DNA from 2 places in the Streptomyces sp. NPDC052701 genome. Region 2 is predicted to be linked to the other one. Evidence: predicted binding sites of a transcription regulator. Region 2 holds the regulator's gene; the other holds the start of a gene.
The links. The regulator HrcA, encoded in region 2, represses chaperone genes, less so after heat shock. The targets are predictions, from matches to a motif close to TTNGCACTCNGNNNNNCNGAGTGCNAA.

Region 1: a site for HrcA is predicted at 7,073-7,099, ahead of groL (chaperonin GroEL). Genes of this name have one in related genera too.

What each region holds. Positions count from the first base shown of each region.
Region 1 covers NZ_JBFATO010000002.1:121,633-133,373, forward strand. Annotated here, with positions in the region: gene AB0L29_RS03630 (extracellular solute-binding protein) at 1-419, shown strand, start outside; gene AB0L29_RS03635 (DUF3263 domain-containing protein) at 478-783, shown strand; gene otsB (trehalose-phosphatase) at 791-1,660, opposite strand; gene AB0L29_RS03645 (trehalose-6-phosphate synthase) at 1,824-3,227, opposite strand; gene AB0L29_RS03650 (glucosyl-3-phosphoglycerate synthase) at 3,300-4,244, opposite strand; SAM riboswitch class I at 4,402-4,570, shown strand; gene thrC (threonine synthase) at 4,589-5,878, shown strand; gene AB0L29_RS03660 (MoaD/ThiS family protein) at 5,875-6,150, shown strand; gene AB0L29_RS03665 (cold-shock protein) at 6,589-6,792, shown strand; gene groL (chaperonin GroEL) at 7,264-8,886, shown strand; gene AB0L29_RS03675 (NADH:flavin oxidoreductase) at 9,081-10,208, shown strand; gene AB0L29_RS03680 (carboxylesterase family protein) at 10,289-11,741, shown strand, end outside.
Region 2 covers NZ_JBFATO010000004.1:100,581-112,321, forward strand. Annotated here, with positions in the region: gene AB0L29_RS07195 (S41 family peptidase) at 1-796, opposite strand, end outside; gene AB0L29_RS07200 (hypothetical protein) at 871-1,374, opposite strand; gene AB0L29_RS07205 (16S rRNA (uracil(1498)-N(3))-methyltransferase) at 1,497-2,237, opposite strand; gene AB0L29_RS07210 (nitronate monooxygenase) at 2,234-3,364, opposite strand; gene dnaJ (molecular chaperone DnaJ) at 3,566-4,699, opposite strand; gene hrcA (heat-inducible transcriptional repressor HrcA) at 4,699-5,715, opposite strand; gene AB0L29_RS07225 (MBL fold metallo-hydrolase) at 5,927-6,658, shown strand; gene AB0L29_RS07230 (DUF3097 domain-containing protein) at 6,690-7,496, shown strand; gene hemW (radical SAM family heme chaperone HemW) at 7,497-8,729, opposite strand; gene AB0L29_RS07240 (SpoIIE family protein phosphatase) at 8,758-10,707, opposite strand; gene AB0L29_RS07245 (AMP-binding protein) at 11,261-11,741, opposite strand, start outside.

The sequences.
Region 1 (11,741 bases), on a different contig from region 2:
TGAAGTTCGGCATCGTGCCCACGCCGGGGATCGAGGGCGAGAGCCGGGTCACCCTCGGCGTCGCCGACTGGATGACGGCCTTCCGGAAGAACGGCCACCGCGAGCAGATCGGCGACTTCCTGGACTTCGTGTACAGCGAGAAGAACGTGCTCGACTTCTCCCGCCGGTACGACCTGCTGCCGGTCACCACGTCCGCGTCCGAGACGATGGCCGCCGCCGAGGGGGACCGGCACCTCAGGACGTTCCTCGAGGAGCTGCCGTCCTCCGAGCTCTACCCGGTCGACAAGACCTCGTGGGCGGAGGTCAGCACCCGGATCAAGGAGGGGATCGGCCGGGCGGTCGCGCCCGGCGGCAGCCCTTCGGACGTCCTGGGCCAGATCCAGGCGGCGGCGACGCGGGCGGAGAACGCCCAGCAGTAGTCCCCGGCGGCCCCCGCTGTCGGCGGCGGGGGCTACCGTGCCGGACATGGACCCCGACATGGACCCCGGCACCGACCCCGGCACCGACCCCGACACGGACCCTGTCGCGGATTCCGGCACCGGCCCCGGTACCGACCGGGAGCGGCTCGGCCGCAGGGAGCAGGACATCCTCGCGCTCGAACGCCGCGGCTTTCCCGGCCCCGGCGCGAAGGAGCGGGCGATACGGGAGGAGCTGGGCCTGGCGCCCGTGCGCTACTACCAGCTCCTCAACGCGCTGCTCGACGATCCCCGCGCCCTGGCCCTCGACCCGGTCACGGTGAACCGGCTGCGCAGGGTGCGGGAGGCCCGCCGCGCCGAACGCTGAGCGCGTCTCAGCCGAGCCGCGCCGCGAGCCCCGCCAGCAGGCGCACGACGCCCTCGGGCCCGTCCACCACCAGGTCCGCCCGCTCCCGCAGCTCGGCCACCTCGTCGCTGCCGCTGCACACCAGCAGGCCGGGGGTGCCGTCGGAGCGGAGCCTGTCGACGGCGGCGAAGGCGGGCAGGTCGCCGAGGTCGTCTCCGGCGTACAGGACCGACTCGGCGCCGATCTCGCGGGCGTGGTCGAGGAGGGCGACGCCCTTGTCCACGCCCGGCGGGCGCAGTTCCAGGACCATCCGGCCGGGCTCGACGATCAGGCCGTGCCGGGCGGCCAGGCCGGTGAGGGGCTCGCGCAGCGCCTCGAACGCGGCCTGCGGGTCGGCGGCCCGGCGGGTGTGCACGGCCACCGCCCGGCCCTTCTCCTCGATCCAGGTGCCCCGCCAGGCGCCGATCCGGTCCAGGAACCCCGGCAGCTCGGCGCGGACGGCGGCGACGCCGGGGTGCGGGGCCGGGGCGCTGACGGTGCCGGTGACGGCGTCCCAGCGCTCGGCGCCGTAGTGCCCGAGCACGACGAGGTGCTCCAGTCCGGGGACGCCCGCGAAACCGCCGTTGCGCACGGCGACCCCGGCGGGCCGGCCGGTGACCACCGCCACGGCGGCCACCTTCGGGGCGAGCGCGGCGAGCGCGGGCACCGCGTCCGGGTGCGCCCGCGCCCGCTCGGGGTCGGCCACGATGGGCGCGAGCGTGCCGTCGAAGTCGAGGCCGATCAGCGCCTTGCCCGGCCGCGCGAGAAGAGCGTCCAGCCCCTCCCGCCCGGCCCGCGTGGCGGGCGTCGGCAGGGATGCGCTGGCGTTCGGGTCGGTGAAGTGCGTATGGCTGCCCATACGGCGAACCTATCCAGGCGACGCGGGCTCACGCATGGCCGCGCGCGGGGGGTGCGGACGGCCGTGCCGCGCGGACAGCACGGCCGCGCGGCACCGGCCGGGGACGGCACCGGCCGCCGGGCCGGTCCCTCCACCCGGGGCCAGCCGTCCGCGCATCCGCGCGTCAGCGCGTCAGCGCCTCCAGCTGGTCCAGGAACCACCGGCCGGGCGGCAGCGCCGTGGCCGCCGCGGCCAGGCGCTTGGTGCGCTCCGCCCGTTCCTCCGGGCGCATCGACAGCGCCTCGTGCAGGGCGCGGGCGGTGCCGGTCACGTCGTAAGGATTGACGGTGAGCGCGTCCTCGCCGAGCTCCTCGTGCGCGCCCGCCTCACGCGAGAGCACCAGCGCGCAGCCCGCGTCGGAGACCACCGGGACCTCCTTGGCGACCAGGTTCATGCCGTCCCGGACGGGGTTGACCAGGGCCACGTCGGCCAGCCGGTACGCCGCCAGGGAGCGGGCGAAGTCGTCCTCGACGTGCAGGACGACCGGCTTCCAGTCCGGCGTCCCGTACTCCTCGTTGATCTCCTGCGCCAGACGCCGCACCTCGGCCGTGTAGTCCCGGTACACGGCGAGGTCCTGCCGCGAGGGGTAGGCGAAGGCGACGTGCACCACGCGCTCGCGCCACTCGGCGTGCGAGTGGAGCAGCTGCCGGTAGGCCAGCAGGCCGCGCACGATGTTCTTGGACAGCTCGGTGCGGTCGACCCGGACGATCGTCCTGCGGGCGCCGCCGCCGGGTGCGGTGCCGATCTCCTCGCGCAGCGCCGCCATCCGCTCCTCGACGTCCGCCTCGTGCGCGCGGCGGCGCAGGAAGTCCCCGTCGGCCCCGAGGCCGTGCACGCCCACCCGGGTGCCCCCGAGCCCGCCCGCGAACTGCTCGCAGCACGCGGTGAACGCGTCCGCCCAGCGGCGGGTGAGGAAGCCGAGCCGGTCGGCGCCCAGCATGCCGCGCAGCACCTGGCCGGCGATGTCGTCGGGCAGCATCCGGAAGTACTCCGGCGGCGCCCACGGCGTGTGCGAGAAGTGGCCGATGCGCACGTCCGGGCGCAGCTCGCGGAGCATGCCCGGCACCAGCGTCAGGTGGTAGTCCTGCACGACCACCGCCGCGCCCGGCGCCGCCTCCTCGGCCAGCGCCTCGGCGAAGGCCCGGTTGTAGCGCTCGTAGGACGTCCACTGCCGCCGGAACTCCGCGTCGAAAACCGGCTCCAGCGGCGTCTGGTACAGCATGTGGTGCACGAACCACAGCACGGAGTTGGCGATGCCGTTGTACGCGTCGGCGTGCACGTCGGCGGGGACGTCCAGCATCCGCACGCCGTCCTCGCCCACGCCCCGCCGGACCGCCTCCCGGTCGCCGTCGGACAGCGCCGAGCACACCCACAGCGCGCCCGCGTCCGGGCCGATCGCCGACAGCCCGGACACCAGCCCCCCGCCGCCCCGCCTGGGGTGCAGCGAACCGTCCTCGCGCACCTCGTAGGAGACCGGGCCACGGTTGGAGGCCACCAGTACCTGCGCAGCACCGTACGTTGAAGCCATACGCCTCAACCTAGCCACGCCCCGCCCGCTCAAACGTACGGACCGGCCGTACGCGACCGGAAACACATCCGGTCAGGCGGCCCTGCGCGCCCGGTACTCGGCTATCTCCGCCATCGGCGGCCGCTCCTCGGTGTCCACGGAGTAGGTCCTCGGCTCAAAACCGTCCTCGCCCCGCTCGAACTGGGTGAGGGAGGGCCGGATCAGGTGGCCCCGGGCGAGGCGGAGCTGGGCCGTGCGGTAGATCGCGGCGGCCATCCGGCCGAGCGCCTGCCCGTCCTGGTGCCGGTGCCTGCGCACGCCCACGTCGACCTGGGCGAGGGCGTCCAGGCCCACCAGGTGCAGGGCGTCGACCAGCATGCCGAGCTCCACGCCGTAGCCGACGGGGAACGGCAGCCGTTCCAGCAGGGAGCGGCGGGCCGCGTACTCGCCGCCGAGCGGCTGCACGAAGCCGGCCAGCTGCGGCCAGTGCATGTTCAGCAGCGGCCGGGCCATCAGCTCGGTGACCCGGCCGCCCTGCCCGGCCGCGCCGCCCAGCGGGCGGTCGTACATGGCCTTCACCAGGTCGACGTCCGGGTCGGTGAGCAGCGGGCCCACGATCCCGGAGACGAAGTCGGAGGAGAACTCCCTCAGGTCGGCGTCGACGAAGCAGACGACGTCCCCGGTCGTGGCCAGCAGGGAGCGCCACAGCACCTCCCCCTTGCCGGGGACCGCCGGCAGGCGCGGCAGGATCGCGTCCCGGTGCACCACCGTCGCGCCCGCGGCGGCGGCCACCTCGGACGTGCGGTCCGTGGACCCCGAGTCGACCACGACGAGCTCGTCGACGAGCGGGACCTGCTGCACGAGGTCGTGACGGATGGCGGCGACGATGTCGCCGACCGTCTCCTCCTCGTTGAGCGCGGGCAGCACGACGCTGACCGACTGGCCCGTGGCGCGTTTCGCGGCGAGGATCTGGTGGAGCGGCCGGTCGGTGACGGACCAGGAGCGGGTGCTCAGCCAGCGCTCGACTTCTTCCAGCACGGTCTGCGGCTCCTCACTGTTCGGATCACGGGATCTTCGTGTGATCCATCTCGCGGTTCGGACGACTATCTCAACTGTCCTGGCCGTCGGTTACAGTCTTGGACAACGCGGATGACCATCGCATGTCGGGGGTCACCGCCGTTTCACAACCACATACAGCTCATCCAGAGGGGCAGAGGGACACGGCCCGATGAAGCCCCGGCAACCCTCCAGCCGGTTCTCGTTCCGGCCGCTGTGCGCGCACGGCGGACCGCTCGGCGAGGCTCCCGGCTAGGGAAGGTGCCAAATCCGTCTCACGACGAGATGCGTCGTGAGGAAGATGAGGAGAAAGGGCCTCGCCTCACATGGCTGTGCAGACCGTTGCAAGCACCACCGATTCCGCCGCCTCCGTCGACCTGGGCCCCGCCGCGGCGCTGTCCTGCCGCGAATGCGGCCACCGCGTCCCCCTCGGCCCGGTCTTCGCGTGCGAGGAGTGTTTCGGCCCGCTGGAGATCGCCTACGACTTCTCCGCCCACCGGCCCGAGGAACTGCGCAGGCGGATCGAGGCGGGCCCCGCGAACATCTGGCGCTACGCGCCGCTGCTGCCGGTCCCGGCCGACGTGGCCGGCAAGCCCAACCTCAACCCCGGCTGGACCAAGCTGGTCAAGGCCGACAACCTGGCGCGCGAGCTCGGCGTGACCGGCGGGCTCTACGTGAAGGACGACTCCGGCAACCCGACGCACTCCTTCAAGGACCGCGTCGTCGCCCAGGCCCTGGAAGCCGCCCGCGCCTTCGGCTTCACCACCCTGTCCTGCTCCTCCACCGGCAACCTGGCCGGCGCCGTCGGCGCCGCCGCCGCCCGCGCCGGCCTGCGCTCCTGCGTGTTCATCCCGCACGACCTGGAGCAGGGCAAGGTCGTCATGGCCGCCGTCTACGGCGGCGAGCTGGTCGGCATCGAGGGCACCTACGACGACGTCAACCGCTTCTGCTCCGAACTGATCGGCGACCCGGCCGGCGAGGGCTGGGGCTTCGTCAACGTCAACCTGCGGCCCTACTACGCGGAGGGCTCCAAGACCCTGGCGTACGAGATCTGCGAGCAGCTCGGCTGGCGGCTGCCGGACCAGATCGTCGTGCCGATCGCCTCCGGCTCGCAGCTCACCAAGATCGACAAGGGGCTGCGGGAGCTCATCGCACTCGGGCTGGTCGAGGACCGGCCGTACAGGATCTTCGGCGCGCAGGCCGAGGGCTGCTCGCCGGTCTCCGCCGCCTTCAAGGCGGGCCACGACGTGGTGCGTCCCCAGAAGCCGAACACCATCGCCAAGTCCCTGGCCATCGGCAACCCGGCGGACGGCCCCTACGTCCTGGACATCGCGCGCCGCACCGGCGGTGCCGTGGAGGACGTGACGGACGAGCAGGTGGTGGACGCGATCAGGCTGCTGGCCCGGACCGAGGGCATCTTCGCCGAGACGGCGGGCGGCGTGACGGTCGGCGTGACGCGCAAGCTGATCGAGGACGGCGTCCTCGACCCGACGAAGACGACCGTCGTGCTGAACACCGGCGACGGCCTGAAGACCCTCGACGCGGTGGCCGGCACCGGCCTGACCGCCACCATCCGCCCGACCCTGGACTCCTTCCGAGAGGCTGGCCTCGCATGAGCGTGACCGTCCGCATCCCCACCATCCTGCGCACCTACACCGGCGGCCGGGCCGAGGTGACCGCCGAGGGCGCGACCCTGGCCGAGGTCATCTCGGACCTGGAGAAGAACCACACGGGCATCGCCGCCCGGGTCCTGGACGACCAGGGCAGGCTGCGCCGCTTCGTCAACGTGTACGTCGACGACGACGACGTCCGCTTCGAGCAGGGCCTGGAGACGGCCGTCCCGGACGGCGCCGGCGTGTCCATCATCCCGGCGGTCGCCGGAGGCTGACCGGGACTGCTCGTTACCTTCGGTAAGCGACGTCACCGAGAGTTCACTGAATTGCCCCCTCCGCGAGAGAAGCGGAGGGGGCAATTCAGTGTGATTGAGCGCGGTACAGTTGGGGAACACGATGCCGGTCCCTTGATCGGGAACTTCGAATTCCTGCCGCGCGCCCGACGATATGTAGCCAAAGTGTGGGCGTCTTTCGCGGCTTTTGTGCCATGTGTACGGCCCGGCTTGCCCTGAATTCAGGCGAATTCTCGCCACATTCCGGACTGGGTGCGTCCGGAATTCTCGTCCGACTGACCTGTTGCAGACGGCAGTTGGACAGATACATTCGGCCGCGGTCGACGCGTTCCGGCGCACGCCCCCACCGTGGGGGGTGAGGTCTGACCCGGATCCGCGAAGTGTGGATCTGTGCAAGGGCCAGTAATAGGGGAGTTAGGCATGGCTCAGGGCACCGTCAAGTGGTTCAACGCGGAGAAGGGGTACGGCTTCATCGCGGTCGACGGTGGTGCGGATGTTTTCGTCCACTACAGCGCGATCCAGATGGACGGCTACCGCACCCTGGAAGAGGGCCAGCGGGTCGAGTTCGAGATCTCGCAGGGCCAGAAGGGCCCGCAGGCCGACATGGTTCGCGTCACTGCCTGAACGCGCGACCGACCGCAGGCGAATCTGCTTCCGACGAAGGGCCCGCACCCCGGGGTGCGGGCCCTTCGCCCTGCCCGGACCCCGCACGCCTCCCCGGACCCCGCACCCCTGCCCGGCCCTCGGGACCCTCCGCCGCCTCCGGGACCCTCCCTCCATCGTCTCCGGGACCCTCCCCCCACCGTCTCCGGCGCCCTCTCCATACCGTCTCCGGAGCCCTCCCCGCACTGCCCCCGCGCCTTGTTCGCGCGCGGCTGAGCGCCCCCTCCGACCCCCGGAGGCGCTTGCACTCGACAGGGGCGAGTGCTAATCATTGGCGTTAGCACTCTGAAGGTGAGAGTGACAGCTGGAAGGACCGGGTCGGTGAGGCCACGGGTCGGGCGGGGCAAGGAGCCCTCTCCGGTCGGGGCCGTCCGTCGCGGGCGCGGGCGCGGTCCGAAGTAATCACCCCCAGTCCTGGAGGGACCACTTCACATGGCCAAGATCATCGCGTTCGACGAGGAGGCGCGGCGCGGCCTCGAGCGCGGCATGAACCAGCTCGCGGACGCCGTGAAGGTGACGCTCGGCCCCAAGGGCCGCAACGTCGTCCTCGAGAAGAAGTGGGGCGCGCCCACGATCACCAACGACGGCGTCTCCATCGCCAAGGAGATCGAGCTCGAGGACCCGTACGAGAAGATCGGCGCCGAGCTGGTCAAGGAAGTCGCCAAGAAGACGGACGACGTCGCCGGTGACGGTACGACCACCGCGACCGTCCTCGCCCAGGCGCTCGTGCGCGAGGGCCTGCGCAACGTCGCCGCCGGCGCCAACCCGATGGCTCTGAAGCGCGGTATCGAGAAGGCCGTCGAGGCCGTCTCCGCCGCCCTGCTGGAGCAGGCGAAGGACGTCGAGACCAAGGAGCAGATCGCCTCCACGGCCTCCATCTCCGCCGCCGACACCCAGATCGGCGAGCTGATCGCCGAGGCCATGGACAAGGTCGGCAAGGAAGGCGTCATCACCGTCGAGGAGTCCCAGACCTTCGGTCTGGAGCTGGAGCTCACCGAGGGTATGCGCTTCGACAAGGGCTACATCTCGGCGTACTTCGCGACCGACATGGAGCGTATGGAGGCCGTCCTCGACGACCCGTACATCCTGATCGCGAACTCCAAGATCTCCTCCGTCAAGGACCTGCTCCCGCTCCTGGAGAAGGTCATGCAGTCGGGCAAGCCGCTGCTGATCATCGCCGAGGACGTCGAGGGCGAGGCCCTGTCGACCCTGGTCGTCAACAAGATCCGCGGCACCTTCAAGTCCGTCGCCGTCAAGGCCCCGGGCTTCGGCGACCGCCGCAAGGCCATGCTCGGCGACATCGCCATCCTCACGGGCGGCGAGGTCATCTCCGAGGAGGTCGGCCTCAAGCTGGAGAACGCCACCCTCGACCTGCTGGGCAAGGCCCGCAAGGTGGTCATCACCAAGGACGAGACCACCATCGTCGACGGTGCCGGCTCGGCCGAGCAGGTCCAGGGCCGCGTGAACCAGATCCGCGCCGAGATCGAGAACAGCGACTCCGACTACGACCGCGAGAAGCTGCAGGAGCGCCTGGCGAAGCTGGCCGGCGGCGTGGCCGTCATCAAGGCCGGTGCCGCCACCGAGGTCGAGCTCAAGGAGCGCAAGCACCGCATCGAGGACGCCGTCCGCAACGCGAAGGCCGCCGTCGAGGAGGGCATCGTCGCCGGTGGTGGCGTGGCCCTGCTGCAGGCCTCGCAGGTCTTCGAGAAGCTGGAGCTGGAGGGTGACGAGGCGACCGGCGCCCAGGCCGTGAAGCTCGCGCTGGAGGCCCCGCTGAAGCAGATCGCCGTCAACGCCGGCCTCGAGGGCGGCGTCGTGGTGGAGAAGGTGCGCAACCTGACCCCGGGCCACGGCCTGAACGCCGCGACCGGCGAGTACGTCGACCTGGTCGCCGAGGGCATCATCGACCCGGCGAAGGTGACCCGTTCCGCGCTGCAGAACGCCGCCTCCATCGCCGCGCTGTTCCTCACCACCGAGGCCGTCATCGCCGACAAGCCGGAGAAGGCCGCCGCGCCCGCCGGCGGCGGCATGCCGGGCGGTGACATGGACTTCTGATCCCGCGCGGATCGGACCCGTCCTGACCGAGGGCGGCACCCCCTGGACGCAGGGGGTGCCGCCCTCGGGCGTGTCCGGGATCACAAGGTGACGCGCGGGCCGGGCGGAATGCCTCCCCGCGGCGGCCGGGTTGACCTGGGAGTGCGGTGAATGCATGCGCACATACCACCTGGTTCACCCCGAGGAGCCCCGAAGTGACCGTCTCCGAGTCCGCCGCCTCCCGCGCCGCCGACATCCTCTCCCGGCCGGCCTCCATCAACGGTCTAACTGTCCCGAACCGCATCGCGATGGCGCCCATGACCCGCATGTTCTCCCCGGGCGGGGTGCCCGGCGAGGACGTGGCGTCCTACTACGCCCGCCGCGCCGCCGCGGGCGTCGGCCTGATCGTCACCGAGGGCACGTACGTCGGCCACGCCTCGGCCGGGCAGAGCGACCGGGTGCCGCGCTTCCACGGGGAGGAGCAGCTGGCGGGCTGGGCGAAGGTCGCCGAGGCCGTGCACGCGGCGGGCGGCACCATCGTGCCGCAGCTGTGGCACATCGGCATGGTCCGCGAGCAGGGCGACCCGCCCTTCCCGGACGCCCCCGCCGTCGGCCCCTCCGGTCTGCGCATCGGCGCGACCGAGCCCACCGGCAAGGTCATGACCCAGGCCGACCTGGACGAGGTCGTCGGCGCCTTCGCCGAGGCCGCCGCGGCCGCCGAGCGCATCGGCTTCGACGGTGTGGAGCTGCACGGCGCCCACGGCTACCTCATCGACCAGTTCCTGTGGGCGGCCACCAACCGCCGTACCGACGCCTACGGCGGCGACCCGGTGGCCCGCACCAGGTTCGCGGCGGAGATCGTCGCCGCCGTCCGCGAGAAGGTCTCGCCCGAGTTCCCGGTGATCTTCCGCTACTCGCAGTGGAAGCAGGAGGCCTACGACGCGCGCCTCGCCGAGACCCCGGAGGAGCTGGAGGCGATCCTGACCCCGCTCGCGGCGGCCGGTGTGGACGCCTTCCACGCCTCGACGCGCCGGTACTGGGTGCCGGAGTTCGACGGCTCGGACCTGAACCTGGCCGGCTGGACGAAGAAGCTCACCGGCAAGCCCGCCATCACGGTCGGTTCGGTCGGCCTCGACGGCGACTTCATCAAGGCGTTCCAGGGCCAGGGCGCCGGGGTCGGCGACCTCGACAACCTCCTGGACCGCCTGGAGCGCGAGGAGTTCGACCTGGTGGCCGTGGGCCGGGCACTGCTCCAGGACCCGCGGTGGGCGCAGAAGGTCCTCGCGGGCCGCTTCGACGAACTGGCGCCGTACGACCCGGCGTCGCTCAAGACCCTCCGCTGAGCCGCGTCCGCACCACGGCATAGGGTCCCCCGGACGGCCGGCCGCCGCTCGTTCGGCGGCACCTGGTGAGGGAGGACTCGATGACGACGACCGATCCCGTGGTGCGGACCGCCTCCGGTGCGGTGCGCGGGCGGCGGGAAGAGGACCTGGCGGTGTTCCGCGGCATCCCGTTCGCCGCGCCCCCGGTGGGGGAGGCCCGGTTCGCCGCCCCGCGCCCGCCCCGGCCCTGGGACGGCATACGCGAGGCGTACGCCTTCGGCCCGCCGCCCCCGCAGGAGGCGGCGGGCCTGGCGGGCCGCGAGGCCCTGCGGGCCCTGCCGGCCGGCGACGAGTGGCTGACCCTCAACGTCTGGACGCCCGACCCGGACCCGGCGGCCCGCCGCCCGGTGATGGTGTGGATCCACGGCGGCTCCTACCGGTTCGGCCACTCCGGCAGCCCCGGTTACGACGCCCGGCTGCTCGCCCGCGACGGCGACCTCGTCGTCGTCACCGTCAACTACCGCCTGGGTTTCGAGGGGTTCGCCCGGATCGAGGGGGCGCCCGCCAACCGGGGCCTGCTCGACCAGGTGGCCGCGCTGGAGTGGGTCCGGGACAACGTCACCGCGTTCGGCGGCGACCCGGACCGGGTCACCGTCTTCGGCGAGTCGGCCGGGGCCGGCTCGATCGCCGCGCTGCTGGCCATGGAGCGCGCGGCCGGACTGTTCCGCCGGGCCGTCGTCCAGAGCCTGCCCGGCACGTACTTCTCCGACGAGCTCGCCCGCGACATGGCGAGGGCCCTCGCCGCCGAGGCGGGCCTGCGCCCCACGGCCGCCGACCTGTCCACCGTCGACCCCCGGGAGCTGCCCGCCGCCGGGGAGGCCCTGGGCGCCAAGATGCTCCAGTACGCCGACCGCTGGGGCCAGGCCGCGCCCACCCGCACGCCGTTCGCGCCCGTCGTCGACGGCGAGGTGCTGCCGGCCGCCCCGTGGCGGGCCCTGGCCGCCGGGGCCGCCCGCGGCGTGGACCTGCTCGTCGGCCACAACCGCGACGAGTTCCGGCTGTTCACCGCCGTCGCCGGACGCCTGGGCCGGGCCACCGGGGAACAGGCCGCGCAGGCCCTGCGCCGGTACGCGCCGGGCGCGGACGGCGAGGCCGCCTACCGCGCCGCGTTCCCCGACGCCTCGCCGGGCGAGCTGCACGAACGCGTCCAGACCGACTGGCTGTTCGCGATGCCCTCACTCCGCCTCGCCGAGGCGCAGGTCACGGGCGGCGGACGCGCCCACGTCTACGAACTGACCTGGCCGGCCCCGGCCGTGGGCGGTGTCCTGGGCGCCGCCCACGGCCTGGACCTGCCGCTGCTCTTCGGCACCTTCCACGCCGACCTGGGCCTGCTGTTCTTCGGCCGCGACGAGCCCTCCGAGGAGGCGCGGGCGCTGTCGTCCCGGTTCCGCGCCTCCTGGTCGGCGTTCGCCCGCACCGGCGACCCGGGCTGGCCCGCGTACGACACCGAGCGGCGCCTGGTGCAGGTGCTGGACGCGGAGCCGGTGGTCGCCC
Region 2 (11,741 bases):
GTTCACCGGCGGCGCAGTAGACGACCCGGCTGCCGTCGGTGGCGGCGTGCCGGGCGTAGAAGCTTCCCCCGCTCTCGGCTTCGCTCGAGCGGGAGGTGCCCCCATGAGGAGTGTGCCGGCGCAGGTCGGAGCCGTCGGCGAGGGAGGAGTACAGCGCTCCGGTGCCCTCGTGGTCGCTGAGGAAGGCGATCCGGTCACCGACCCAGAAGGGGTACTCGATGTTGCCGTCGAGTTCCTCGTGCAGCCGCACGAACTCCCCGTCCCCCTGGCGGTCGATCCACAGCTTGCCCGCCGTGCCGCCCCGGTACCGCTTCCACCAGGCGGCCTCGCGGCCCATCGGCGCGGAGAGCAGCACGGTGTGCGGGCCGTACGCGACGTCGCCGACCCACCCGTAGGGCAGGGCGGTGGCCGGTCCGCCGTCCAGCGGGACGGCGTGCGCCCAGGAGCGGCGCAGGTTGGCCTGGCCGTGGGTGGTGACCGCCAGGACCCGGCCGTCCGGGGTCCAGCCGCGCACCTGGGTCCGCCAACTGCCCCAGTGCGTCAGGCGCCTGGCGGGGCCGCCAGCGACGGGGGCGGTGTGCACCTCGGGGGCGCCGTCGCGGGTGGAGGTCCAGGCGACGGTGGAGCCGTCGGGCGAGATCCGCGGATGGGTCACCGGCACGTTGTCGGCGCTGACCCGCCAGGCGCGCCCGCCGTCGAGGGGCGCGAGCCATACGTCGTCCTCGGCGGTGAAGGCGACCAAGTCGCCGTGCACGTGGGGGAAGCGGAGATACGCGGGCGCTGCGGACTGGGTCACCCGATCACCCTACGCAGGCGCGGTGGCCGCGGACAGGGGTTCCGGTCACTTGCCGGAAAGGGCCCGCCCGCACGTCACTTGCCCCGGACGGGCTCGCACTTCGGGTACTGCTGGCACCAGACGGTCGTCGTGACGGTCACGGTGGCGGTGGGCCCGGGCCGCCGGTAGGTGGGGTCGTCGCCGACGGACGGAGGGCTGGTGGCGTCGCAGTCGCCGAGCCCCTTCACGTCGAACCACACCTTGCCGTCCACCTTCGCGGTGAGCTCGCCGCGCACGCAGGCGCCGTCCACCGCGTGGGTGACCTTGCCGTCGACGGTGATCTCCTTGCCGTCGTCCGTCTCGCCCCGGCAGTCGACCGTGGCGACGGTGTCCTCGCCCGCCGAGGAGGCGTCGCCGCCGTCCCCGTCGTCCCCGTAGGAGGCGGTGCAGCTGAGCCAGCGCACGTCCGCCTTCTGCCGTTCGAGTTCCCTGGTCACGGTCTGGTCGGTGGTGTAGGCCACGGACGCGGAGCTCAGCCCGCCCGGTTCACACGCGGCGAGCCCGCCCACGACGACCGCCGCGACGCCCGCCGCGGCCATCGCCCTGGTCCCTCGCGCCCGCTGCCAAATCCTCCTCGACGCCCCCATGGAGGGCAGCCTGCCACCGACGCGCCCGGCGCGGTAGAGCGCATACGGCCACGGCGGGCGCCCCCGGCGGGCGTTCAGGACCAGCGGCCCGTGCGGCCCAGCAGCAGAGCCGCCGCCGCGGTCCCGGCGGTCGAGGTGCGCAGCACGCTGCGCCCCAGCCGGTACGCCCTGGCGCCCGCCTCCTCGAAGAGCGCCAACTCCTCGGGGGAGACCCCGCCTTCGGGACCGACGACCAGCACGATCTCGCCGCGGGAGGGCAGTTCGGCCGTGGCCAGCGGCTCCGACCCGGTCTCGTGCAGGACGGCGGCGAAGTCCGCGTCGGCGAGAAGTGAGGCAACCTGCCGGGTCGTCGCCGCGTCCGCCACCTGCGGGAAACGCACCCGGCGGGACTGCTTGCCGGCCTCCCGGGCCGTCGCCCGCCACTTGGCGAGGGCCTTCAGCCCCCGCTCGCCCTTCCACTGCGTGATGCAGCGCGCCGCCGCCCACGGCACGATCGCGTCGACGCCGACCTCGGTCATCGTCTCAACGGCCAACTCCCCGCGGTCTCCCTTGGGCAGCGCCTGCACCACCGTGATGCGGGGCGACTGGGGCGGTTCCTCGTCGACCGCCGACAGGTGGACGACCAGCCGGTCCTTGCCCTCGGCGCCGACCACCTCGCCCTCCGCCCAGCGCCCGGCGCCGTCGGTGAGGACGACCCGCTCCCCCGGCCGCAGCCTCTTCACGGAGACGGCGTGCCGCCCCTCGGGCCCGTCGAGCACGTACCGGCCGCCGCCGTCCGCCGCGAAGTGCTCGATCACGAACACCGGCGCGGTCATCGGCCCGCACCCCCCGCCGGGAACCCCGACAACGCTGTCCGGGCGGCGGCGAGTTCACCGGCCAGCAGCTCCACGAGCCGCCCCGCCGGCACCTCCCGCGCCATCCGGTGCCCCTGTCCCGCCCACAGCGCCATGCCCTGCGCGTCGCCCGCCTTGGCCGCGGCCTTGCGCAGCGGCGCGGTGAGGTGGTGGACCTCGGGGTAGGCGGCGGGCGCGTACGGTCCGTGCTCGCGCACGAAGCGGTTGACCAGGCCGCGGGCCGGGCGCCCGGAGAAGGCCCGGGTCAGCTCGGTGCGGACGAACAGCGGGTTGGTCAGCGCCTGCTTGTGCAGGGTGTGCGCCCCGGACTCGTGGGTGGCGAGGAAGGCCGTGCCGAGCTGGGCGGCGCTCGCGCCCGCCGCGAGCACCGCGGCGATCTGGCTGCCGCGCATGATGCCGCCGGCGGCGACGACGGGCAGGCCGACCGCCTCCCGGACCTGGGCGAGCAGCGACAGCAGCCCGAGCCCGGACCCGTCCGCCTCGGGGACGTCCCGGTGCGTGCCCTGGTGGCCGCCCGCCTCGACGCCCTGCGCGATCACCGCGTCCGCGCCCGCCCGCTCCACGGCGCGGGCCTCCTCGGCGGTGGTCGCGGTGACCAGGACGAAGGTGCCGGCGCGGTGCAGGGAGTCGACGACCTCGCGGCTCGGCACGCCGAAGTGGAACGACACCACCGGCACGGGGTTGTCGAGGAGTACGGCGAGCTTGGCCTCGTAGCCGTCGTCCCGGCCGCTGTCGGGGTCGCCGAGCTCGGTCTCGTACCAGGCGGCCTCGCCGGAGAGTTGGTGGGCGTAGATTTCCACGGCGGCCGCGTGGGAGGGCGCGGCGTCGGCCGCGCGGGGGGAGCCGGCGCCCGCGCCGGGGTGCTCGGGCTGCGGCACGAACAGGTTCACGCCGAAGGGCCGGCCCGTCAGGCTCCGCAGCTGCTTGATCTCCTGGTACATCCCGTCGGCGGTCTTGTACCCGGCGGCGAGGAAGCCGAGCCCGCCCGCCTCGGACACGGCGGCGGCGAGCCGCGGCACGGAGACGCCGCCCGCCATGGGGGCCTGCACGATCGGGTGGGGGAAGAGATCGGTCAGCGCGGAGGACATGACGGCATGGTGTCACGCTCCCCGGACGAGCCCGAATCCGGCCCTCCGTCCGGCACGGGCCGGGAACCCGACCGGCACGGTCCCCCGGCGGACCCGGTCCCGGCGCCCGCCGAAGGCGTCCTTCGACCGTGAGGACGACCCCTGCCGCCCCGGCCGGCCGGGCCCGCCCGGAGGGACGGCCCCCGGGCCCCGGCCCTCACGTCAGCGGCCGTTGAAGGCGTCCTTCAAGCGCGAGAACAGCCCCTGCTGCCCCGGCTGGAACTGCCCCTGCGGGCGCTCCTCGCCGCGCAGCTTGGCCAGCTCGCGCAGCAGGCGCTCCTGCTCCGGGTCGAGCTTGGTCGGCGTCTGCACCTCGACGTGGACGATGAGGTCACCGCGACCGCCGCCCCGCAGGTGCGTCACGCCCCGGCCGTGCAGCGGGATCGACTGCCCGGACTGCGTACCCGGGCGGATGTCGACCTCCTCCATGCCGTCCAGCGTCTCCAGCGGCACCTTGGTGCCGAGGGCCGCCGCCGTCATCGGGATCGTCACCGTGCAGTGCAGGTCGTCGCCGCGCCGCTGGAACATCGGGTGCGGCAGTTCGTGGATCTCGACGTACAGGTCACCGGCGGGACCGCCGCCGGGGCCGACCTCGCCCTCGCCGGCGAGCTGGATGCGGGTGCCGTTGTCGACGCCGGCCGGGATCTTGACGGTGAGCGTGCGGCGGGAGCGCACCCGGCCGTCGCCCGCGCACTCGGGGCACGGCGTCGGGACCACCGTGCCGAAGCCCTGGCACTGCGGGCAGGGGCGGGAGGTCATGACCTGGCCCAGGAAGGACCGGGTGACCTGCGAGACCTCGCCCCGGCCCCGGCACATGTCACAGGTCTGCGCCGAGGTCCCCGGCGCGGCGCCCTCGCCGTTGCAGGTGGTGCACACCACGGCCGTGTCGACCTGGAGGTCCTTCGTGGTGCCGAAGGCGGCCTCGTCGAGCTCGACCTCGATGCGGATCATCGCGTCCTGGCCGCGGCGGGTGCGCGAGCGCGGACCACGCTGCGACGCCGTGCCGAAGAACGCGTCCATGATGTCGGAGAAGTTCCCGAAACCGCCGGCCCCGAAGCCGCCGGCGCCGCCGCCGGACTGCGAGAGCGGGTCGCCGCCGAGGTCGTAGACCTGCTTCTTCTGCGGGTCCGACAGCACCTCGTAGGCGGCGTTGATCTCCTTGAACCGCTCCTGGGTCTTCGGATCGGGGTTGACGTCCGGGTGCAGCTCGCGCGCGAGCCGCCGGAAGGCCTTCTTGATCTCTTCCTGCGACGCGTCGCGGCGCACGCCGAGTACGGCGTAGTAGTCCGTGGCCACTACGACTCCGCCAGGATCTGTCCGACGTACCGTGCCACTGCGCGTACCGCTCCCATCGTTCCCGGGTAGTCCATGCGGGTCGGTCCGACCACGCCGAGCTTGGCGACTGCCTCGCCGCCCGAACCGTAGCCGACCGACACGACGGACGTGGAGTTGAGTCCTTCGTGGGCGTTCTCGTGACCGATGCGGACGGTCACGCCCGGATCCTTGGCCTCGCCGAGCAGCTTGAGGAGCACGACCTGCTCCTCCAGCGCCTCCAGCACCGGCCGGATCGTGAGGGGGAAGTCGTGCGCGAAGCGGGTCAGATTGGCGGTCCCGCCGATCATCAGCCGCTCCTCGTTCTCCTCGACGAGTGTCTCCAGCAGGGTGGAGAGCACGGTCGAGACCGTACCGCGGTCCTCGACCTCGAAGGCCTCGGGCAGGTCCTCCACCAGGCCCGGCACGTCCGTGAAACGGCGACCCGCGACCCGGCTGTTGAGCCGCGCGCGCAGGTCCGCGAGGGACGTCTCGCCGAAGGGCGCCGGACAGTCGACCACGCGCTGCTCGACGCGCCCGGTGTCCGTGATCAGCACGAGCATCACCCGGGCCGGCGCCAGCGACAGCAGCTCCACGTGCCGCACGGTCGAACGCGTCAGCGACGGGTACTGCACGACCGCGACCTGCCGGGTCAGCTGCGCGAGCAGCCGCACCGTGCGGGCCACCACGTCGTCCAGGTCGACGGCGCCCTCGAGGAAGTTCTGGATGGCGCGCCGCTCGGGCGGGCTCATCGGCTTGACGCCGGCTAGCTTGTCGACGAACAGGCGGTAGCCCTTGTCGGTGGGGATGCGCCCGGCGCTGGTGTGCGGCTGGGCGATGTACCCCTCCTCCTCCAGGGCCGCCATGTCGTTGCGGACGGTGGCCGGGGAGACGCCGAGGTTGTGCCGCTCGGTGAGCGCCTTGGAGCCGACGGGCTCCTCGGTGCCCACGTAGTCCTGGACGATGGCGCGCAGCACCTGAAGCCTGCGTTCACTGAGCATCCGCGCACACCTCCAGAAGTCGTCCGCCCGGTGTCCTGCCCGTCATGGCCTGTCGTGGCCCGTCATGACCCGACACTGCCTGGCACCGCCTGGCACTCTGCGCGTGCGAGTGCCAAGCTTCCCCGGCCCAGTGTACGGCGGTGGGGTACACCCCGGGCAAGGTCGGTCCCGCGGGGGCCTCCCCGCACCGCTTCCCCGTTAGCGTCGCCGTATGACGGTGACTTGGGAAGAGCTGGGGTGGGAGCGGGTCGCGGCCGGGGTGGGGCGGTGCCGGCTGCCGGTGTGGGACTGCACGGCGGGGCTCGTCGTCGGCGCGGGGGCCGCGCTGCTCGTCGACGCCGGATCCAGCCCGGCCGAGGGCGCGCGGCTGCGCGCCCAGGCGCGGGAGCTCGCCGGGCACCGTGTGACGCATCTCGCGCTGACCCACCCGCACTTCGACCACGTCTTCGGGGCGGCGGCGTTCGCCGGCGCGCAGACGTTCGGCGCGGTGGGCGTGGACGGGGTGTTCACGCGCGCGCGTGACCGCGAGGAGCTGCGCGCGGACGCGGTCCGCCACGGCCTGGACGCCCGGACGGCCCGGGAGGCGGTGGACGCGCTGGTCCCGCCGCGCCACCTGGTCTCCGGCGAGCGGACCCTCGACCTGGGCGCGGGCCGCCAGGTGCTGCTGGCGAACGTGGGCCCGGGTCACACGGCCCACGACCTCGCCGTGCTGGTGCCGGGCACCCCGGAGGTCGTCTTCTGCGGCGACCTGGTCGAGGAGTCCGGCGACCCGCAGGCGGGCCCGGACGCCGTGCCCTCCCGCTGGCCGGCGGCCCTGGACCGGCTGCTGGACCTGGGCGGCGAGGACGCGCTGTACGTGCCCGGTCACGGAGCGGTCGTCGACGCGGCGTTCCTGCGGGCGCAGCGGGACGCCCTGGCGGCGCGTTTCGGCGTGTCGCGATGACCGGCGCCGGGCTTCTCCTATCGTCATCCGAATGCGCCAGTACTCTCCGGACCTGACACCCCCGTGGAAGAAGCCCCGGCCCGTCCCCGAGGTCCCGGCGGAGCCGGGCCTGGTGGTGGAGGAGGCGGGAACGGGGTTCTGCGGCGCGGTGATCCGCTGCGAGGCGGGCACGGTGACGCTGGAGGACCGCTTCGGCAAGCACCGGGTGTTCCCCCTGGAGCCGCGCGGGTTCCTGCTGGAGGGCCGGGCGGTGACGCTGGTGCGGCCGCCCTCGGGGCCGGTCCGCCCCACCCGCACCGCCTCCGGCTCGGTCGCCGTCCCCACCGCACGCGCGCGCGTGGCGCGCGCCGGGCGGATCTACGTCGAGGGCCGGCACGACGCCGAGCTGGTGGAGAAGGTGTGGGGCGACGACCTGCGCGTCGAGGGCGTGGTCGTGGAGTACCTGGAGGGTATCGACGACCTGCCGTCCGTCGTCGAGGAGTTCGGGCCGGGCCCCGACGCCCGGCTGGGCGTCCTGGTCGACCACCTGGTGCCGGGCACGAAGGAGTGGCGCATCGCCCAGGCGGTGACGAGTGAGCACGCGCTGGTGGTGGGCCACCCGTTCGTCGATGTCTGGGAAGCGGTGAAACCGGCCGCCCTGGGCATCGAGGCGTGGCCGCGGGTGCCGCGCGGCCAGGACTGGAAGACGGGGGTGTGCCGCGCGCTGGGCTGGCCCGAGAACACCGGCGCCGCCTGGCGGGCGATCCTGGGGCGGGTGCGGTCGTACAAGGACCTGGAGCCGGAGCTGCTGGGGCGGGTGGAGGAGCTGATCGACTTCGTGACGGCCCCCGCGGGCTGATCAGTCCACCAGGTCCCTGACCACGGCGTCCGCCAGCAGCCGGCCCCGCAGCGTCAGCACCGCCCGCCCCTCCTCGTACGGTCCTTCCTGCAGCAGCCCCTGCGACAGGGCCCGCCGGGAGGCGGCCAGGCCCTCCTCCCGCAGCAGCGCCAGCGGCACCCCCTCCCGCAGCCGCAGCTCCAGCAGGATCCGCTCCACCCGGCGGTCCTCCCGCGACAGCACCTCGCGCCCGGCACCCGGCGACCGTCCGGCCGCCAGCGCCGCCGCGTACGCTCCCGGGTGCTTCACGTTCCACCAGCGCACCCCGCCGACGTGGCTGTGCGCGCCGGGTCCCGCGCCCCACCAGTCGGCGCCCCGCCAGTACAGCTCGTTGTGCAGGCAGCGGGCCGCCCGGGAGGTGGCCCAGTTCGACACCTCGTACCACTCGAAGCCCGCCGCGGACAGGGTCTCCTCGGCGATCAGGTAACGGTCGGCGTGGACGTCGTCGTCGGTCGCCGGGATCTCGCCCCGGCGGATGCGGCGGGCGAGCTGCGTGCCCTCCTCCACGATCAGGGCGTAGGCGGAGACGTGGTCGGGCCCGGCGCCGAGGGCCGCGTCCAGGGAGGCCCGCCAGTCGTCGTCGGACTCGCCCGGCGTGCCGTAGATCAGGTCCAGGTTGACGTGCTCGAAGCCCGCCGCGCGCGCCTCCGCGACGCACGCCTGCGGGCGTCCGGGCGTGTGCGTGCGGTCCAGGACCCTCAGCACGTGCCGCCTCGCGCTCTGCATCCCGAAGGAGACCCGGTTGAAGCCGCCCTCGCGCAGGGTCGCGAGGTACGCGGGGCCGACCGACTCCGGGTTCGCCTCCGTGGTGATCTCCGCGTCCGCCGCCAGCCCGAACTCGTCGCGGATCGCGGCGAGCATCCGTACCAGGTCGTCCGCGGCCAGCAGCGTCGGCGTACCGCCGCCCACGAAGACCGTGCGGACCTCGCGCGGGTCGTCGCCGAGGACCTTGCGGGCCAGGCGGACCTCGTCGATCAGCGTCTCGGCGTAGTTGTCGCGGGAGGCGAGCACGCCGCCGGTGCCGCGCAGCTCGGTGGCGGTGTAGGTGTTGAAGTCGCAGTAGCCGCAGCGGGTCGCGCAGTAGGGGACGTGCAGGTAGAACCCGAGGGGCCGGCCGGCGGCCCCGGCCAGCGCGTGCGGGGGCAGCGCGCCGTCGGCGGGGACGGGCTCGCCGTCGGGGAGTGCGGAAGGCATGCCCTCCATTGTCCAGCACCGCGGGAGGTCACTCCGCCTGGAGCACCAGCAGCGCCAGGTCGTCGGCCGGCGGACGCGGCCCGAACTCGTGGACGAGCCGCTTGATCCGCTCCGCCGTCAGCTCCGCGTCCAGCCCGGCGCAGCCCGCCAGCGCCGCCGCGAGCCCGTCCCCGTCGTCGAACTGGCGCGAGCCGTCGCGCCGCTCGGTCACGCCGTCCGTGACGCACAGCAGGGTGTCGCCGGAGCGCAGCTCGAACGTCTCGCCGGTGTAGGCCGTGTCCTCGACGACCCCGAGGAGGGTCTGCGGCCGCGCGACGGTACGGACCGTGCCGTCGGGGCCGAGGAGCAGCGGCAGCGGGTGCCCCGCGGAGGCGAGGGTGCAGCGGACGCCGCCGTCGAAGGGGACCAGCTCGCCGTAGAGGAGGGACAGGAAGCGGGTCTGGGGGCCGTCGCCGGGCAGGGCCGGTCGGGCGCCGGCGGCCACCAGGGCGCGGGCGGCGGCGTCGGCGGCCTCGGTGGCGTCGTCGAGCAGGAGCTGGTTGAGGCGGTCCAGGACGTCGGCGACCCGGTATCCCTCGCGGGCCAGCAGCCGCAGCCAGGGGCGGGCGAGGCCGATGACGACGGCGGCCTCGGGCCCCTTGCCCTGGACGTCGCCGACGGCGAAGCACCAGCGGCCGTCGCCGGCCGGGAACACGTCGTAGAAGTCGCCGCTCGGCCCGCCCTTGTCGTACGGCTCGTAGACGAGGGCGCTGCGCACCCCGGGGATCTCGGCGACGGCGCCGGGCAGCAGCCCGCGCTGGAGGACGGCGCTGATGGTGGCCTGCCGGGCGTACTGGCGGGCGGCGCCGACGGCGAGCGCCACCCGGCGGCTGAGGTCCTCGACCAGGCCGGTGATCTCGTCGGGGAAGCGGCCGGTCCCGGACCGCCCGATGACCAGGGTGCCCAGCGGCCGCCCGCCGGCGGTGAGCCGGTAGGCGAGCGCCGCGCCGGGGCCGCCCAGGGCGTCGGCGGGCCAGGGGTAGGCGAGGGGGCCGGACCTCCCCCACTCCCGGCCGCGCCCGAACGGGGGCTCCCCCGGCGGGTCGTACGGGTGCGGCGGGTCCTTCTCCAGGGCCCGGCGCAGTTCCTCGACGCGGCTCTCGCTGCCGTGCCAGACCCGGGCGAGACGGGCCCCGGCCGGGTCCGTGCCGTCGCTCCAGCCCCCGCGGCCGGTGGCCTCGTCCTCCAGCCACACCGCGCACCAGTCGGCCAGCCGCGGCACGATCAGCTGTCCGGTCAGGGCGGCGACCAGGTTCTCGTCGAGCTGCCCGGCGAGCAGGTCGGAGGCCTCGGCGAGGAAGGACAGGGCCCCGCGGCCCAGCCAGTCCCGGCCGGCCTCGGCCCGAGGGGGCTCGGGGGCGAGCATCCCGGCGACCTCGAGCCCGCGCTCCAGGGCGCGCTCCTCGGTGCACGCCTCGGCCTCCTGGCCGGCGGGGCGGCCCTCGGGGGCCAGCCGCGCCCACACCGTCTTGGCGTCCGTGCGGTAGGTGATGCCCCAGGCCTCCGCCAGCGCGGCGACGAGCCGCAGGCCGCGCCCGTACTCCGGTTCCCCGCCGGGCGGGTCGGACTCGCCGCCGCGCGGGGCGCGCGAGGGGTGGTGGTCGCGGACCTCCAGGAGGAGCGCGCCGGTCTCCTCCAGCCGGCACGTCAGCTCGACGCCGGTGCCGGCGTGGACGACGGCGTTGGTGACGAGTTCGCTGACGACCAGCAGGGCGTCCTCGGCGAGGCGGTCGGTGAGGTGCTCGGTGCCGGGCGCCCCGAGGCCGGTCCAGTCGGCGAGCGCCGTGCGCACCAGCGCGCGGGCGGAGCCGGGGGCGAGGGAGCTGCCGGGCAGGTTCGCGTGCGCCCGCGGGTGCGCCGGCGCGGACGCCTCGGACGCGTGCGCAGGCACCTCGGAGGCACGGGACAGCGTCTCCCGTTGCGTAGGAATGGCCCCCATGGACAGCTCCCCGTGCGGTTCGTGCGGATACGCCTCGGCCGATGCCGACAGGGTGACAGACCGGGTGCGCCCGTGAGCGCCGAGTTACCGAAGTGGGTCGCGATGGGTGAGAACACCGCTGCGCGTGCGGTCGGACACGGGCGGGAAGACGCTCACATTCGAGCATCCGGTCGACGTCCCCCCGCTCGCCGCGAGGGCGGGGGGCCGGGGGCCGGGGCGGCGGCCCTCGTGAAGTCGCCGGGGACCGGGGGCCGGCCACGGGATCGTCGCCGGACTCCTGCGGTCCGCCACCGGACCACCGACCGCGGCGTCCGCTGCGCCCCGGGGGCGCGGCGGGTGAGGGGAGGGCCGGCTCGACGAGCGGTTCCCGCCGCACCGGGCGGGCGGGAGTCCGACGGCGGGGCCCGGGCGGAGCGCCCGCGCGCAGGGGTCCGGGAACCACGGCGCCGGACACCCGGGCCACGGGGGACAGCCGGGGCCAGGGGGGACAGCCGGGGCCAGCCGGACGCCCCGGGCCAAGGGGAGACCCGGGGCCAGGGGGACCGCCCTGCCCCTACGCCTCGCGCGTGCCCTGGTACATCTCGTCGATCAGGTGCTTGTACTCCCGCTCGACGACCGGCCGCTTCAGCTTCAGGCTCGGGGTGATCTCCCCGTGCTCGACGTCGAGGTCGCGCGGCAGGAGGCGGAACTTCTTGATGGTCTGCCAGCGCTGCAGTCCGGCGTTGAGCCGCTGCACGTACCCGTCGACCATCTCGACCGTGGCGGGCGCGGCGACGATCTCGGCGTACGACCTGCCCTCCAGCCCGTTCTCCTCCGCCCAGTCCCGGACGGCCGCCTCGTCGAGGGCGATTAGGGCGGTGCAGTAGTTCCGGTCGGCGCCGTGCACGAGGATGTTGGAGACGTACGGGCAGATCGCCTTGAACTGTCCCTCGACCTCGGCCGGCGCGACGTACTTGCCGCCGGACGTCTTGATCAGGTCCTTCTTGCGGTCGGTGATCCGCAGATAGCCGTCGGGCGAGAGCTCGCCGATGTCA